2 regions of the Salinivibrio sp. AR640 genome follow, and region 2 is predicted to be linked to the other one. Evidence: predicted binding sites of a transcription regulator. Region 2 holds the regulator's gene; the other holds the start of a gene.
What was found. The regulator MetJ, encoded in region 2, represses methionine synthesis genes. The targets are predictions, from matches to a motif close to TTAGACNTNTANANGTCTAA.
Positions count from the first base shown of each region.

Region 1: a site for MetJ is predicted at 2,011-2,030, ahead of metH (methionine synthase). Genes of this name have one in related genera too.

Region 1 is NZ_MUFD01000036.1:1,228-8,954, forward strand. It holds gene metA (homoserine O-acetyltransferase MetA) at 1-572, shown strand, start outside; gene BZG75_RS14080 (cation:proton antiporter) at 613-1,905, opposite strand; gene metH (methionine synthase) at 2,088-5,747, shown strand; gene lysC (lysine-sensitive aspartokinase 3) at 5,786-7,162, opposite strand; lysine riboswitch at 7,267-7,454, opposite strand; gene BZG75_RS14095 (pyridoxal-phosphate-dependent aminotransferase family protein) at 7,652-7,727, shown strand, end outside.
Region 2 is NZ_MUFD01000028.1:28,162-35,888, forward strand. It holds gene BZG75_RS12955 (SPOR domain-containing protein) at 1-369, opposite strand, end outside; gene cytR (DNA-binding transcriptional regulator CytR) at 441-1,469, opposite strand; gene priA (primosomal protein N') at 1,621-3,819, opposite strand; gene rpmE (50S ribosomal protein L31) at 4,040-4,255, shown strand; gene BZG75_RS12975 (malic enzyme-like NAD(P)-binding protein) at 4,511-5,755, shown strand; gene metJ (met regulon transcriptional regulator MetJ) at 5,855-6,172, opposite strand; gene metB (cystathionine gamma-synthase) at 6,359-7,519, shown strand; gene BZG75_RS12990 (bifunctional aspartate kinase/homoserine dehydrogenase II) at 7,595-7,727, shown strand, end outside.

The DNA of each region.
Region 1 (7,727 bases), on a different contig from region 2:
ATGTGATGAATTGGGCGCATCAGCATGTTACGTCTACCCTTTACGTTTGCTGGGCGGCTCAAGCGGGTTTAAAGCTTCTTTACGATTTACCCAAAAAAACGCGCAAAGAGAAGTTATCTGGCGTCTATCAGCACCAGGTAAATGAAGCACTGGCTACGCATCCTTTATTGCGGGGGTTTGATGATAGCTTTCTCGCCCCTCACTCGCGGTACGCTGACTTTTCACCAAGCTTTCTTGACGAACACACGGATCTCGATATTCTCGCCACCTCAGCACAAGCGGGCACTTACTTGGCGGCGACCAAGGATAAACGTAATGTGTTTGTGACAGGTCATCCCGAATATGACTCACATACGCTGCATCATGAATACCATCGCGATCTTGAAGAAGGGATGGAGCCTGTCGTCCCGATTAACTATTATCCTGATGATGATCCGTCTCAACCCCCCTATGTGAGTTGGCGGAGTCATGGGCACTTACTCTTTGCCAATTGGTTGAACTATTGTGTCTATCAGCTGACGCCGTTTAATCTGGCTGAATTTTCACAATCTAACTTTACGCTCGACGAATAGCAAAAAGGCGCCTAATTGGCGCCTTGTTGAGAAAGAGTGTTTATACACGGGGATTATCGATTTTCTCTTGAGCGGCATTGGCTTTATCAACCATTCCTGTCATGGTCGATCCTTGTACGAGAATAGAGAAAACCACCACCGCATAAGTCATGATTAAAATCAGTTCACGGACGTCGATATTCTTCTCAGGGACGACCATCACACCAGCCGGCACTGCCATGGCCATGGCAAGGGCTAACCCACCTCTTAGGCCTCCCCAACTCAAAATACGAACGGCCCAAGGGTTGTATTGACGAAAGCGATTGAAGCCGAAATAGCAGGCTTTCACACTGAGATAACGAGCGAACAGTACAACGGGTACAACTGCGGCCATAATGATCCAGTCTTCCTTATGGAAGCTAATCTGTAACAGGCTGACCCCGATCAACAAGAACAGTAAGCTATTCAAAAACTCATCGACCAATTCCCAAAAATGGTCCAGATGATCCTCACTCTCTTTGGAGAAGCCAATAAAGCGAGTCCAGTTACCGATCATAATGCCAGATACTACCATCGCCAGTGGCCCGGAAACATGCAACATATCGGCGAGCACATACCCCGCGCTAGGAATAGCCAATGTCAGTAGCAGTTCCATGGAATGGTCATTGGTCGCGCAGATCAAACGGTGAAACAGGTAACCCAATATCAGACCGTATAAAATCCCACCGATAGCTTCTTGTAAGAACAATGCGATCGTACCACCGAGTGTCGGCTCGCTGTCGCCAAACGCCAAGGTAAAAAGCGTCACGAAAATAACAATCCCGACCCCGTCGTTAAACAGTGACTCTCCCTCGATTTGGGTGGTGATCCGCCTAGGTGCCTGTAGCCGCTTAACAATGGCCAACACCGCGATGGGATCGGTTGGAGAAATCAGCGCCCCAAACAATAAACAATAGATAAAATCAAAAGGAATGCCGATCAGTTGGAAGACGCCCCAAATACCGGCACCAACCAGCGAGACAGAGACCAACAGGCCGCCGAGGACGAGGGTGGTGATTTCCCATTTTTGATCAGAGAAATGGGGAAGCTTGACACCAATACCGCCCGCGAATAAAAGGAAACCGAGTACGCCTTTGAGTAAAAAGGCATCAAAGTGGATATCGGTCAATATTTGCTCCGCCATCGCCTTTAACGGAATGGCTTGGTATTGACCGGCGATCACGATCAAAAGAGAAAGGAGTAGAGAGCTTGCAGTGATCGCGATAGTCGTTTGTACTCGGCTGATTTTACTATTAATAAAGGCGATAAAGATGGCAGCAGCAGCCATGAAACTGAGGATTGCGTAGGTAGACATGCAGCTTCCTAGTACGACGAGGAATGAAAGAGTTACAAAATATTAATAGAAATTGCGCTCAAAACGAACAGCTGAATTGAAATAGATCAAAATTAATCGATATTTATAGACGTCTAGATTTCCAAAATGGCTGTGGTAGGATAAAACTATCGCAATCAGGATGGTGATATCACGGGGTAAGAATGGATCGATTAACACAGCGTCTCTCTAAGTGTATTTTGGTGATCGATGGCGGTATGGGCACCATGATCCAAGGCTTAGGACTCGGCGAAGCCGATTACCGCGGCGCACGCTTTAAAGACTGGCATTGTGATGTGAAAGGTAACAATGACCTTTTGGTACTGACGCAGCCTGAAAAAATAGCAGCGTTACACAGCGACTATCTGGCCGCGGGCGCGGACATCATAGAAACCAATACGTTCAACGCGACCCAGATAGCCATGGCCGATTACGACATGCAGGCCATCAGTGCGGAGATAAATTTAGCTGCTGCGCGTCTTGCTCGCGACGTGGCTGACCACTGGACGGCGAAAACCCCAGAAAAACCACGCTTTGTTGCTGGGGTTCTCGGACCCACGAATCGCACTTGCTCTATCTCTCCAGATGTGAACGATCCTGGCTTTCGTAATGTCACCTTTGATCAATTAGTTGAGGGGTATGCGGAGTCCACTGAGGCGTTGATGGATGGTGGTGTTGATCTCATCATGTTGGAAACCATCTTTGATACCTTGAACGCGAAAGCCTGTGCCTTTGCTGTTGAAAAAGTCTTTGATGCCCGAGGTGTGCGCTTACCCATTATGATCTCTGGCACCATCACCGATGCGTCTGGTCGTACGCTCTCTGGGCAAACCACCGCGGCGTTTTATCACTCTTTACGCCACGTCGAACCGCTTTCTTTTGGTTTGAACTGTGCGCTGGGGCCAGCCGAATTGCGTCAGTACGTCAAAGAGCTCAGTGAGATCTGCGAAGGATTTGTTTCGGTTCATCCCAATGCCGGTTTACCCAATGCGTTTGGCGAATACGATCTCTCGCCTGAAGACATGGCAAAACATATCGACGAATGGGCCGCTTCTGGCTTTATTAACCTGGTGGGTGGGTGCTGTGGTACCACACCTGAGCATATTCAAGCGATCAGCGAAGTGGTGGCGAAACATGCCCCCCGTGCGCGCCCCTCTCAGTCTGTGGCATGTCGACTATCAGGGCTAGAACCGCTGACTATTAATGCTGAAAGCCTGTTCGTGAACGTGGGGGAGCGCACTAATGTCACTGGGTCGGCGCGTTTTAAGCGTTTAATCGTCGAAGAACAATACGACGAAGCGCTTGAGGTGGCGTTGCAGCAAGTGGAAAACGGGGCGCAAATCATCGATATCAATATGGATGAAGGCATGTTGGATGCACAGCAAGCCATGGTACGTTTTCTCAATCTGTGTGCGGCTGAGCCCGATATTGCTCGGGTACCGGTGATGATTGACTCCTCAAAGTGGGAGATCATTGAAGCCGGACTGAAGTGTATCCAAGGTAAAGGGATTGTGAACTCAATTTCTCTTAAAGAGGGGGAAGCCGCGTTTATTCAACAAGCCCACTTAGTCCGTCGATACGGTGCCGCTGTGATTGTGATGGCGTTTGATGAGCAAGGCCAGGCTGATACACGTGAACGTAAAGTCGAGATTTGCACGCGCGCGTATCACCTGCTGGTTGATCAAGTCGGCTTCCCGCCGGAAGACATTATCTTTGATCCTAATATCTTCGCGGTGGCCACCGGCATTGATGAGCATAATAACTACGCGGTCGACTTCATCAACGCGGTCGCAGATATCAAACAAACCCTGCCGCATGCCATGATTTCAGGTGGCGTGTCTAACGTGTCTTTTTCGTTTCGCGGAAACAACCCAGTGCGTGAGGCGATCCATGCGGTGTTTCTCTACCATTGCATTAAAAACGGTATGGATATGGGCATCGTCAATGCTGGCCAGTTAGCCATTTATGATGATTTGCCTGAATCGCTGCGTGTGGCGGTGGAAGATGTGGTGCTTAACAAAGACGATGGCGCCACGGAACGTTTACTGGCGTTGGCGGACAGCTACCGCGACCGCGGTGAAAACGAAGTGGCAGAAACCGCGGAGTGGCGCAGTTGGCCAGTGGATAAACGGCTTGAACATGCACTGGTTAAAGGCATTACCGAATTTATTGTTGAAGATACTGAGCTAGCTCGAGCGGCGGCGAGTAAACCGTTGGAAGTGATAGAAGGCCCACTAATGGCGGGCATGAATGTGGTGGGAGACTTATTTGGCGAAGGTAAGATGTTCCTGCCGCAAGTGGTGAAGTCGGCGCGGGTGATGAAACAAGCCGTGGCCTATCTTGAACCTTACATCAACGCTGAAAAGCAACAAGGGCAGACCAATGGCAAGATCTTACTTGCCACGGTAAAAGGCGACGTGCATGACATTGGCAAAAACATTGTCGGCGTAGTGCTGCAATGCAATAACTTCGAGATTATTGATCTCGGTGTGATGGTGCCGACCGATAAAATCCTGTCAGTGGCGCGCGAGGAGCAAGTCGACATTATTGGTTTGTCAGGCCTTATCACGCCGTCGTTGGATGAAATGGTGAATGTCGCCAAAGAAATGGAAAGGCAAGGGTTTGATATTCCGCTATTGATTGGGGGGGCGACCACATCCAAAGCGCATACCGCGGTGAAAATAGAGCAGCACTACCAGGCTCCTGTGGTGTATGTGTCGAATGCGTCACGTGCCGTTGGCGTTTGTGCATCGCTATTATCGCCGGCTCAATATCCGGACTTTGTCGCGCGCTTACAAAAAGAGTATGTGTCAGTACGAGAGCAGCACCAACGCAAGACACCCCGCACTCCGCCTGTCACCCTGGACGCGGCAAGGGCAAACAAATGGCAAACCGATTGGGCCCATTACACGCCGCCCCAGCCGGCGAGGCCGGGCGTCCATGTTTACGATGATGTCTCGATAGCGACATTACGTCAGTATATCGATTGGACCCCTTTCTTTATGACCTGGTCCCTGAGCGGCAAATTCCCAGCGATTTTAGACCACGAGCTGGTGGGTGAAGAAGCACGCCGTTTGTATGAAGACGCTAATGGTTGGCTCGACCGGTTTGAGCACGAAGGATTGATCGCCGCAAAAGGGGTGTGTGGTGTCTTTCCTGCCAACAGCCTAGAGGACGATATAGAGGTGTATACTGACACATCACGGCAAACGGTGGGCACGGTACTGAACCATTTACGTCAGCAAACCAAAAAGCCACGCGGCGCCAATTATTGCTTGTCGGACTTTATCGCGCCGAAAACCAGTGGTCAGCCTGATTGGATTGGTGCGTTTGCGGTGACAGGCGGCATTGGCGAGTATGCCTTGGCGGAAAGTTATAAAGTTGTAGGGGATGATTACAACGCGATCATGATCCAAGCGGTCGCCGATCGATTAGCAGAAGCCTTTGCAGAATACCTGCACCAGCAAATTCGGATCTCATTGTGGGGCTATGCGCCCAATGAGACGCTCGATAACGACGCCTTGATCCGGGAGCAATACCAAGGGATCCGGCCGGCTCCGGGTTATGCTGCCTGCCCTGAGCACAGCGAGAAAGGAAAAATTTGGCAGTTGCTCTCGGTAGAAGCGCATACGGGCATGACACTCACCGAAAGCTATGCCATGTGGCCAGGCGCATCTGTGTCGGGGTGGTACTTCTCACATCCTGAATCACGCTACTTTGCGGTGGCTAAGATTCAAGATGATCAACGTGACAGTTATGCGGCGCGCAAAGAGTGGAGCAGCAAAGACGCGGAAAAATGGCTCGGGCCAAACTTAAACGCCTAATGAAAAAAGACCAGCACATCACATGTGCTGGCCTTTTTTTACTCAAATAAGTCAGCGTGTAACCGCTGTACGACATGGGTCGCGTCGTGATCGTCGACCACCACACAGACATTGTGATTGCTGGCACCATAGCAAATCATGCGCAGTTTATATTGAGCAAGCGCACTAAATACCGGCGCTGTCGCGCCCGGTGTGTGATTCATCTCGTTACCGATCAGCGCAACAACCGCTAGATTCGCACAGATCTCTACCTGACATAACTGCGTGAGCTCGGCGATGGCAGCCTCCGGCAGCTGCGGTGCGTCACCCTGGGTATGGGTTTGATCCAGCGTCAGAGAGACACTGACCTCCGAGGTCGTGATTAAATCAACTGAGATTTCAAAGCGCGCCAAGATCTCAAACACCTTGGCCAAAAAACCACAAGCATGAAACATGTTTAAGCTGGTCAGTGTCACCATGGTCTGGTTGCGCCTGAGGGCCACGGCACGAAAGAGCGGCGCTGAGTGCGCTTGCTCACGGATCCAGGTACCGCCTTGTTCGGGGGCTCTCGCCGCGCCGACAAATACCGGGATATGCTGGCGTACCGCGGGCACTAACGTCGATGGATGGAGGATCTTGGCACCAAAGGTAGCCATTTCCGAGGCTTCGCTAAAGCTAATTTCACTAATCGGACGAGCACGATCAGTCACTCGTGGATCGGTGGTATAAATCCCGGGGACATCGGTCCAGATGGCCAAACTTTCTGCTCCGATCGCCTCGGCGAATAGCGCGGCACTGTAGTCACTGCCGCCGCGGCCTAAGGTGGTGGTGTGCCCGTTCGCATCAGCACCGATAAACCCTTGCGTGACCACTAAATGCGTTGCTAAGCGGGGGAGTAATTGGTTCTGGCACTGAATCTTGGTTTGTTGTCGATCCGGTTGGGCACAGCCGAAGTGACTATCGGTGCGTAATAACGCTCGCGCATCGGCCCTCACCGTGGCCATGCCTCGGCTATTGAGCAAGTGAGTAAAAATATAGGTTGAGATGAGCTCACCACAAGCGACCAACGCATCCGTTAACGCTGTACTGGGAGCAGATGCTGCGGTATTTGCATAGTCGGCAATCGTTTGGTGCCAGTCATCGACTGCTGTTTGCGTGTCCTGGCAAGCGGGAAGCGCGTTTAATATCGCTTGATGGATAGCGGTGATGGCAACCAGTTTGTCTTGACGGACTTGTGGGTCGTTGATCCCTTGTGCCAGTGCAACCAAGTGATTGGTGACGCCTGCGCACGCACTGATCACCACAAAGCGGGTATGTGGGTGTTGCTCGATCACATCAGCGCTTTGTTGCATGGCATCGATAGTGCCAACGCTCGTCCCGCCAAACTTAGCGACCGAAATCGGTGGTAATGGGTTCACGTCCTTTTCCCCTCTCATCATACAAATGGGTCTTAATCAATTTATTATGGGGAACATCAGAAGTCACATCGTGACCGCGGTAGGGACCGCAAAAAAGAAGGAAGAGCAAACGGCAGGCATGGACTGCCAGAAGCGCTCCACCTGTCTTCCTGTAGGGATGACAAGTGACAGCCTGAAGGATTCAGCCTCCTAGGCCGGCAGCGTTTCGCCCCCAAGCTTACGCCACCTCGGCATTGTCTCCCCTGATTATCATACCTTGGAGTGGGGCTCCGCATGATAACTGCCTGAGAAATGCACCTCTTCTGCATGTTCAGTCCCGGGTTGGTTATCCCGTGAACAGCATTTACATTACGGGCGAGATGACAGGGTGTCAACAGCCTTTTGGTCACGATCAGTGCCTTGGCAAAATTGTCCAGCGATCACACAGTTCACATGCCAGGCAATAGGGATATGGCGAAAAAATATGCTATAACGGTCATCTGTGTGTACCAACAACAAGGAAAGGTTATGGCACGTTCAATTTCCGAGATTCAATCTTTTCAGCCCGTGGCTCGCACGTTAATGGGCCCGGGCCCCTCTGATA
Region 2 (7,727 bases):
CTGCCCTTGGCTACGGTAAGCACCGCATTGCATGAGGTAAGGACGGGTCGATTGTGGCAGCGCTTTTGCTTTCACTTCTACTTCCTTGCCTTCCAGCTCTTCGATGTAGCTCCATTTTTCTTTGGGCTTTTTCGGTAGACTTTCTACCTGGCTTTGCGTGGCCGGTTGCGTGTGAGACACGGGGGGAGAAGGGGGTGTCGGTGCATCGGTTTTGCTCAACCAATACAGGCCATAAGCAAACGCACCCACTAAGACAACAGCAAGCAGCGCCCATTTAAATGGGAATCCAGCCCGCGTCTTGGTCGGTTGGCGGCGAGTATTTTTTTTACGCGGCGCTTTGCCACGTTTAACGTAATCACGAGTTGCCACAGCAAATAATCAAATTAAGAAGCCAGTAAAGGGCTCATATTACTGGCTTGAGCCCGTGCTGACTAGTCTTACTACCGAGACGGAGGGGCGACACTCTCACGGATCACCAGCTTGGCGTCCAAAAGCCGGGAGCCAGGGGTCACTTCTCGTCCTTGTAACGTGTTTAGCAGCATCAACATGGCTTGGCGGCCAATGTCATAGCGAGGCTGCGAAACGGTCGTGAGTGGTGGATCGCAATACTCGGCGAATTGGATATCATCAAAACCAACAATGGAGATATCTTGCGGGACCCGCATGCCTAAACGTTTCGCTTGTTGCATCGCGCCAACGGCCATGACATCGCAGTGACAGAATACCGCAGTGGGTGGCTCAGGCAGTGAGAGCAAGTTGGTGATGGCACGCGCTCCGGAGGCAAAACTAAAGTCACCGACGACGCTATACGCTGGATTGATGGTGATCCCCGCTCGATGTAACGCTTGCTGATACCCTTGTGAGCGGAACTGCGTTAATGCTGTCTCCGGTACGCCGGTAATGTTAGCAATCCGAGTATGGCCGACTTGGGTGAGATAATTAACCGCTTCAAAGGCAGCGGTAAGGTTATCGATATGAACCGTCGGTAATTCCAGATCGGGCGCATATTCACAGGCCATGACCAGTGGCGGTAAGTTTTTTTGCTCAGGCTTGCTGACATCAAAAGGGACGTCGGAGCCAAGCAGCAGCATGCCATCCGCTTGTTTAGTAAACACCAGATTGACGAATGAATTTTCACGGTGGTGTTGCTGGGCACTGTCACCCAGTAGAACTAGGTAGCCATGTTCCATGGCGGCTTCTTCAATGCCGCGAATAATCTCACTGAAGTAGGGATCACAAATGTCCGGTACAATAGCGACGATGGTTTTTGATTCATTGCGACGCAAGTTACGCGCAAGTGAATTAGGGGAATAACCAGCTTCAACCACAGCATGTTCAACTTTTTTACGCGTGCTGGCTGACACCTTCTCTGGGTTCATCAGCGCGCGCGATACCGTTGCTGTGGATACACCGGCAATGTGGGCAACGTCCTTCATTGTCGCCATAATGACAGTCCTCTTGTTATCTATATTGTGAGATCAAACAGTTATTAGCTCATCTGACCTGTTTTCTTAGCCAATTGCGGCCCTATTTTACCTATGCTTGTCCAATTTAAATACGGACAAGCTAACACTTATTGCAATGAAAGTGTGACTTGTGTCGACTTACGGCAAGGGAGTATTAAGAAAGGTCTTGCGGCTCGACATCTAAAGACCAACGTACTTTGCGCGAAAGGGGTAATTGATGGATTGCAGGAAGAGCCACCGTTAGCCACTGCTGCATCACTTTTCGACTTGGGGCTTGGATTAATAATTGCCAGCGATAACGGCCCGCGCGTTTGGCCATCGCTGCGGGCATAGGGCCCATGACATGGCTTTCATCGTGTTGAATGGGGGAGGCAGCGAGCGTTTGACGTACTTGTTGTAAAAACTGCTGCACACTGTTTTCTTCATGGCCTTCGGCGCGAAATAAACTTAAGAACGTATAGGGCGGAAGCCAAGCTTGGCGGCGTTCAGTGAGCGCCGACTCCGCAAAGGCTTGATAGCCTTTGTGTACCAGCGATTGGATCAGGCTGTGCTCGGGATGGTGCGTTTGTAATAGCACCGTCCCTGGCTTGCTGGCGCGACCGGCGCGGCCGGCGACTTGCACCATCAGTTGCGCCAACCGTTCAGGCGCGCGAAAGTCATTACTAAACAAGGCACCGTCGACATCAACTAACGCCACTAGGGTGACATTGGGAAAATGATGGCCCTTAGCGAGCATTTGTGTGCCCAGTAGGATCTGATATTCGCCCTTTTCTATGCCATTAAGGTAGGTTTCCAAGCTGCCCTTACGGCGGGTATTGTCGCGATCAATACGCACGGTTTTATATTCAGGAAAGAGCTCGCCCAACTGGCTTTCAAGCTGCTCGGTGCCCACGCCGACACTGATTAACTGGGTGGAGCCACAATCGTGACACTGGTGCGGAACGGGTTTTTGGTGGCCACAATGATGACAACGCAATTCTTGCTGTTGCTGGTGAAGGGTATAGTAAGCATCACAACGTTGACAATTCGCGAGCCAGCCACACTCGTGGCACATCATGGCGGGCGCATAGCCACGGCGATTTAAAAACAACATGACCTGATTGCCTTGTTGTAGGTGCTGGCGCATTTCGGCGATCAACGGCGCGGATAATCCAGCGTCGAGGTAATGGCCCTTAATATCGAGTATTCCCTGACGTGCGGTCACCGCATTACCTGGACGCTGAGTCAGCTTGAGGTACTGATATTTACCGGTTTTTGCGTTATGCAAGCTTTCCAAAGAGGGGGTGGCAGAACCGAGTATCACCGGCACTTTTTCTTCATGACCACGCATAACCGCTAAGTCTCGGGCATGATAACGAAAGCTATCTTGCTGTTTATACGAGGGGTCATGCTCTTCGTCAATAATGATAATGCCTAAATTAGCCATCGGCGTGAACAGGGCAGACCGTGTACCAATGACGATTGCTGCTTGATTCTCGCGCGCGGCTAACCAGGCTTTTAGTCGATCGTTATCATTTAAGCCTGAATGCATCACGGTTACCGGGACATGAAAGCGGCGCTCAAACCGGCGAATGGTTTGTGGGGTGAGGCCGATTTCTGGTACCAAAATTAAGGCTTGTTCACCGCGAGCAAGCACAGGTTCGAGCACGTTTAGGTAGACCTCTGTCTTCCCTGAACCGGTGATCCCCTCGAGTAAAGCACAAGCAAAACCGTCATTGGCATTGATGGTGGCAACCGCCATCGCCTGTTCATGGTTGAGTGCCGGTTTGTCTTCGGTGACGGCAAAATGCGGTTGCCAGGCTTGAGCGTTTAGCGGTGGTGTGTAGGGGGCTATCCAACCTTTTTTGGCCAGGGTTTTTAGCACCGGTGCGCCGATGTCTTGTTCGATCAAGTCGGCATGGGTGGCAGGGCCGTGTGTGAGCAACTGCAACACCCGAGCTTGTTTAGGGGCACGGCTCAGGCCCGAGAGGGGTTGGTTTTGTCCTGACTCGGTAATTTGCCACCATTTTTGCTGTTGTAATGCCGCAGGGCGTCCTTTTCGAAGCAGGGTTGGCATCACAGCGCCCATCGCATCCCCTAGCGGATGATGATAAAAGCGGCTTGCCCAGTGGAGTAAATGATAGACGCCGGGCGTCCAAACCGGTTGGGTATCCAATACGGCATCGAGCACCTTGAGTTGGCTCGCGTCCACACTGGCGGTTGCGGATAAGCCGGTGACAATGCCAACCTTGTGCTGGCGGCCAAAGGGCACTTTTACCCGCCCACCGATGATGGGATGTTGATTCTCACCGATTCGGTAATCAAAAGTTTTCGCTAACGGGACCGGTAGGGCCACCTGAGCAAACTGTTCCATCACAACATCTTATTGACCAGAAGGGGGCTCAGTGTAACGGTTCGCCTTCGGTTGGCAAAGCCTTGTTGTACGGTGACGCGGCGTGGTGATTGCACAAAAAAGTTGCGAAACCGAGGGGGCTTGATTAGAATTGCGCGCCTTAGAAAATATTTGTTAACGACGTGTGGTGCCCGGCTTAGGATCGGGAGAGCGACACGGCCTTTAAAATGAGGTTATCCCTATGAAAGCTGGTATCCATCCAGAGTACAAAGCCGTCACAGCAAAATGCTCTTGCGGTAACGAATTTGCGTTCAGCACAACCCTAGGTAAAAACATCAACCTAGACGTGTGTGACAAATGTCACCCATTCTACACCGGTAAGCAGCGTATCCTTGATGCTGGTGGCCGTGTTGATCGCTTTAAGAAACGTTTCGGTGCCCTTAGCAGCAAAAAATAAGCAGCTATTGACCGAATATAGAGAAGGGACGCATCAGCGTCCCTTTTTTTGATCGTATCGTCCTAGTATTCGGACAACAGGTCCGAGCATCATCGCGAATACGGCGTTAGTACTGGTGGACGTTTCCCCGCTGCGTTACCATCTTTACCCTTATACAAACCTTTCCTGTGTGGTTTGTAGAGTGTCTGGCTAATATCGGTCATCCTTCCCTGCCGGTATTGGTTACCCCTTCACGATAATAACTAGGAAAACGACATGTCGGACGATAAACGCCAGCAAGCGCTGGATTATCATGCATACCCTACACCCGGAAAAATCTCTGTCGAACTCAGTAAGCCTGCTGATTCAGCGGCGGATCTTGCTCTCGCCTACAGCCCAGGCGTTGCTGAACCTGTGCGTGAAATAGCCCAAGATGCGGATGCCGTATATCGCTATACCGGTAAAGGCAATATGGTTGCGGTGATCTCAAACGGCACCGCGATTTTGGGGTTAGGGAATTTAGGGCCGATGGCGTCAAAGCCTGTCATGGAAGGCAAAGCGTTATTGTTCAAGCGTTTTGCCGGCTTGGACTCGATCGACATTGAAGTTAAACACCGCACCATCGATGAGTTTGTTGATACCGTAGCCAATATTGCTGACACCTTTGGCGGTATCAACCTTGAAGATATCAAAGCCCCAGATTGTTTTGAGATCGAAAAGCAGCTGATTGAACGCTGTGAAGTGCCTGTCTTCCATGATGATCAACATGGTACCGCGATTGTCACTGCTGCGGGGATGCTTAACGCGCTCGAGTTGCAAGGCAAAGATATTGGTGAAGCCACCATCGTGTGTCTCGGTGCGGGTGCCGCTGCGGTGGCCTGTATGGAGCTATTGATTAAATGTGGCGCCCAGCGCGAAAAGATTTACATGCTGGATCGCAAAGGGGTGATTCACACCCGTCGTGATGACATTAACAAGTATAAGCAGCTGTTTGCCAATAACACGGATAAGCGTACCCTCGAAGATGTGATTGAAGGTGCGGATCTCTTTGTTGGCGTATCAGGCCCGGATTTGCTCTCGCCTGAGGCATTAAAACTGATGGCGGATAAGCCTGTCGTGTTTGCCTGCTCAAACCCAGATCCTGAAATTAACCCAGAGGTTGCGCACCAAGTCCGGGATGATCTGATCATTGGAACGGGGCGTTCGGATTACCCGAATCAGGTGAATAACGTCTTGTGTTTCCCGTTTATTTTCCGGGGAGCATTAGATGTGCGTGCCAGTGAGATTAATGATGCGATGAAGTTGGCCGCCGTTGAAGCGATTCGTGGTTTGGCGAAAGAGCCTGTACCACAATCGGTCTTAGATGCCGCGGGCTTGTCTTCACTCAGTTTTGGCCCGGATTACATCATTCCCAAGCCGATGGATGCCCGTTTACTGCCCAAGGTAGCACGTGCCGTGGCGCTTGCGGCCGTCGAAACCGGCGTAGCCCGTATTGAGATGCCAGACAACTATATGTTGTAAAGAAAACATGTTGTAAAGAAAATATGTTGTAAGTAGAACATGTTATAAGTCGAAAACAGTGTCTTACCATAAAAAAACCGCCGATGGCGGTTTTTTTGTTTAGTATTCACTGTCGTCAAACTCAATACCCAACTCTTCCATGATCCGACGTGCCTCGGCAGGAATGCTATCGGGTTTATCCTTACGGATGTCGTCATCGGTTGGCAGAGGCTGCCCGGTATAGGCATGTAAAAATGCCTCACACAATAGCTCACTGTTGGTCGCATGACGCAGGTTATGAACCTGACGGCGAGTGCGCTCATCAGTAAGAATTTTTAATACTTTAAGTGGGATAGAGACGGTGATCTTCTTTACCTGCTCTTTCTTTTTACCATGTTCGGCATACGGATTAATGTAATCGCCGTTCCACTGCGCCATGTCTCACCTATCTTGATTATGGAATACCCAGAATGATGCTGCGGAGATTTTAGCTATATTAACCGCCACATGCAAAGGTGTTTAGACGTCTAGAAGTGTTGACGTCCCAAAAGCGCCGAGGTAAAGTAGTATGATGACGACTGGATCACGTAAACCGTGCCAGCGCAACAAGAGCAAGGATGAACCATGACAGGTAAAAAAACCGACACCATTGCCGTTCGAACAGGAATTGGCACTGACACGCAACATCATGCGGTTGTGCCGCCTTTGTATTTATCAACCAACTATCGTTTTCCTGCTTTTGGCGACGTTCCCACTTATGATTATGCCCGTGGGGGCAATCCAACTCGAGCTCAGTTAGAGCAAGCGTTAACGGAACTGGAAGGCGGAGCCGGTGCCGTGGTGACCAACTGTGGGATGGCAGCCATTAACTTGGTGTTGTCTTTACTGGATGCAGGGGATCATATTGTTGCACCGCACGACTGTTATGGTGGTACCTATCGCTTGTTAGAGTCACGCGCCAAGCAAGGGATTTGGCAGGTCAGTTTTGTCGATCAATCTGATCACCAGGCGTTAACCGCTGCGCTGGCAAAACAGCCGAAACTGGTGTTAGTTGAAACACCCTCTAATCCGCTATTGCGTGTGGTCGATATTGCTAAAATCTGCCAACAGGCCCACCAAGTGGGGGCATGGGTGGTGGTCGATAACACCTTTTTATCGCCAGCACTCCAACAGCCTTTTTCACTGGGTGCGGACATCATCGTGCATTCCACTACTAAATTTATTAATGGTCACTCTGATATTGTCGGTGGCGCTGTAGTGGCGAAGACGCCTGAATTGGCTGCAACATTAGCGTGGTGGGGCAACTGCTTGGGCGCGACAGGCAACGCCTTTGACAGTTATATGACATTGCGAGGGTTGCGTACCTTGGGCGCTCGGGTTAAACAACATCAGCAAAATACGCAAGCGGTATTAACCTATTTGCAAACAGTCCCTGCGGTGCGGCAACTCTACTATCCCGGTTTGGCGACACATCCAGGCCATGAGATTGCCGCCCGTCAGCAGTTTGGATTTGGTAGTATGCTCAGCCTCGAGCTGGACACGGACTCCGCTGGGATCGCACGTTTTATTGAAGGCTTATCTTTATTTGCGCTTGCCGAGTCGCTGGGCGGGGTAGAAAGTCTGGTCACGCATCCAGGGTCAATGACCCATCGTGCGATGAGTGATGACGCGCAAGCCGAGGCTGGCATTACCCGGACGTTGTTGCGTTTTTCTATTGGACTAGAAGACGCAGAAGACTTAGTGGCCGATTTGGCGCATGCCTTCGCCCATTTAGCTAACCAGTAAAACCGATTGCTATAGGTGTTGCTGTCATAGCACGCCGCTTTATTGATATTTATTGAGACCAAGAGAGACCTCGCCATGCACGCGCAACCGATGGACACCGCCCCCGAATCACAACGCCAATTGCATAAATTTGGTGGCAGCAGTTTAGCGAGCCCAGATTGTTATCGCCGTGTGGTCGATGTGCTGACGGCGCATGCAAAGGCGCACG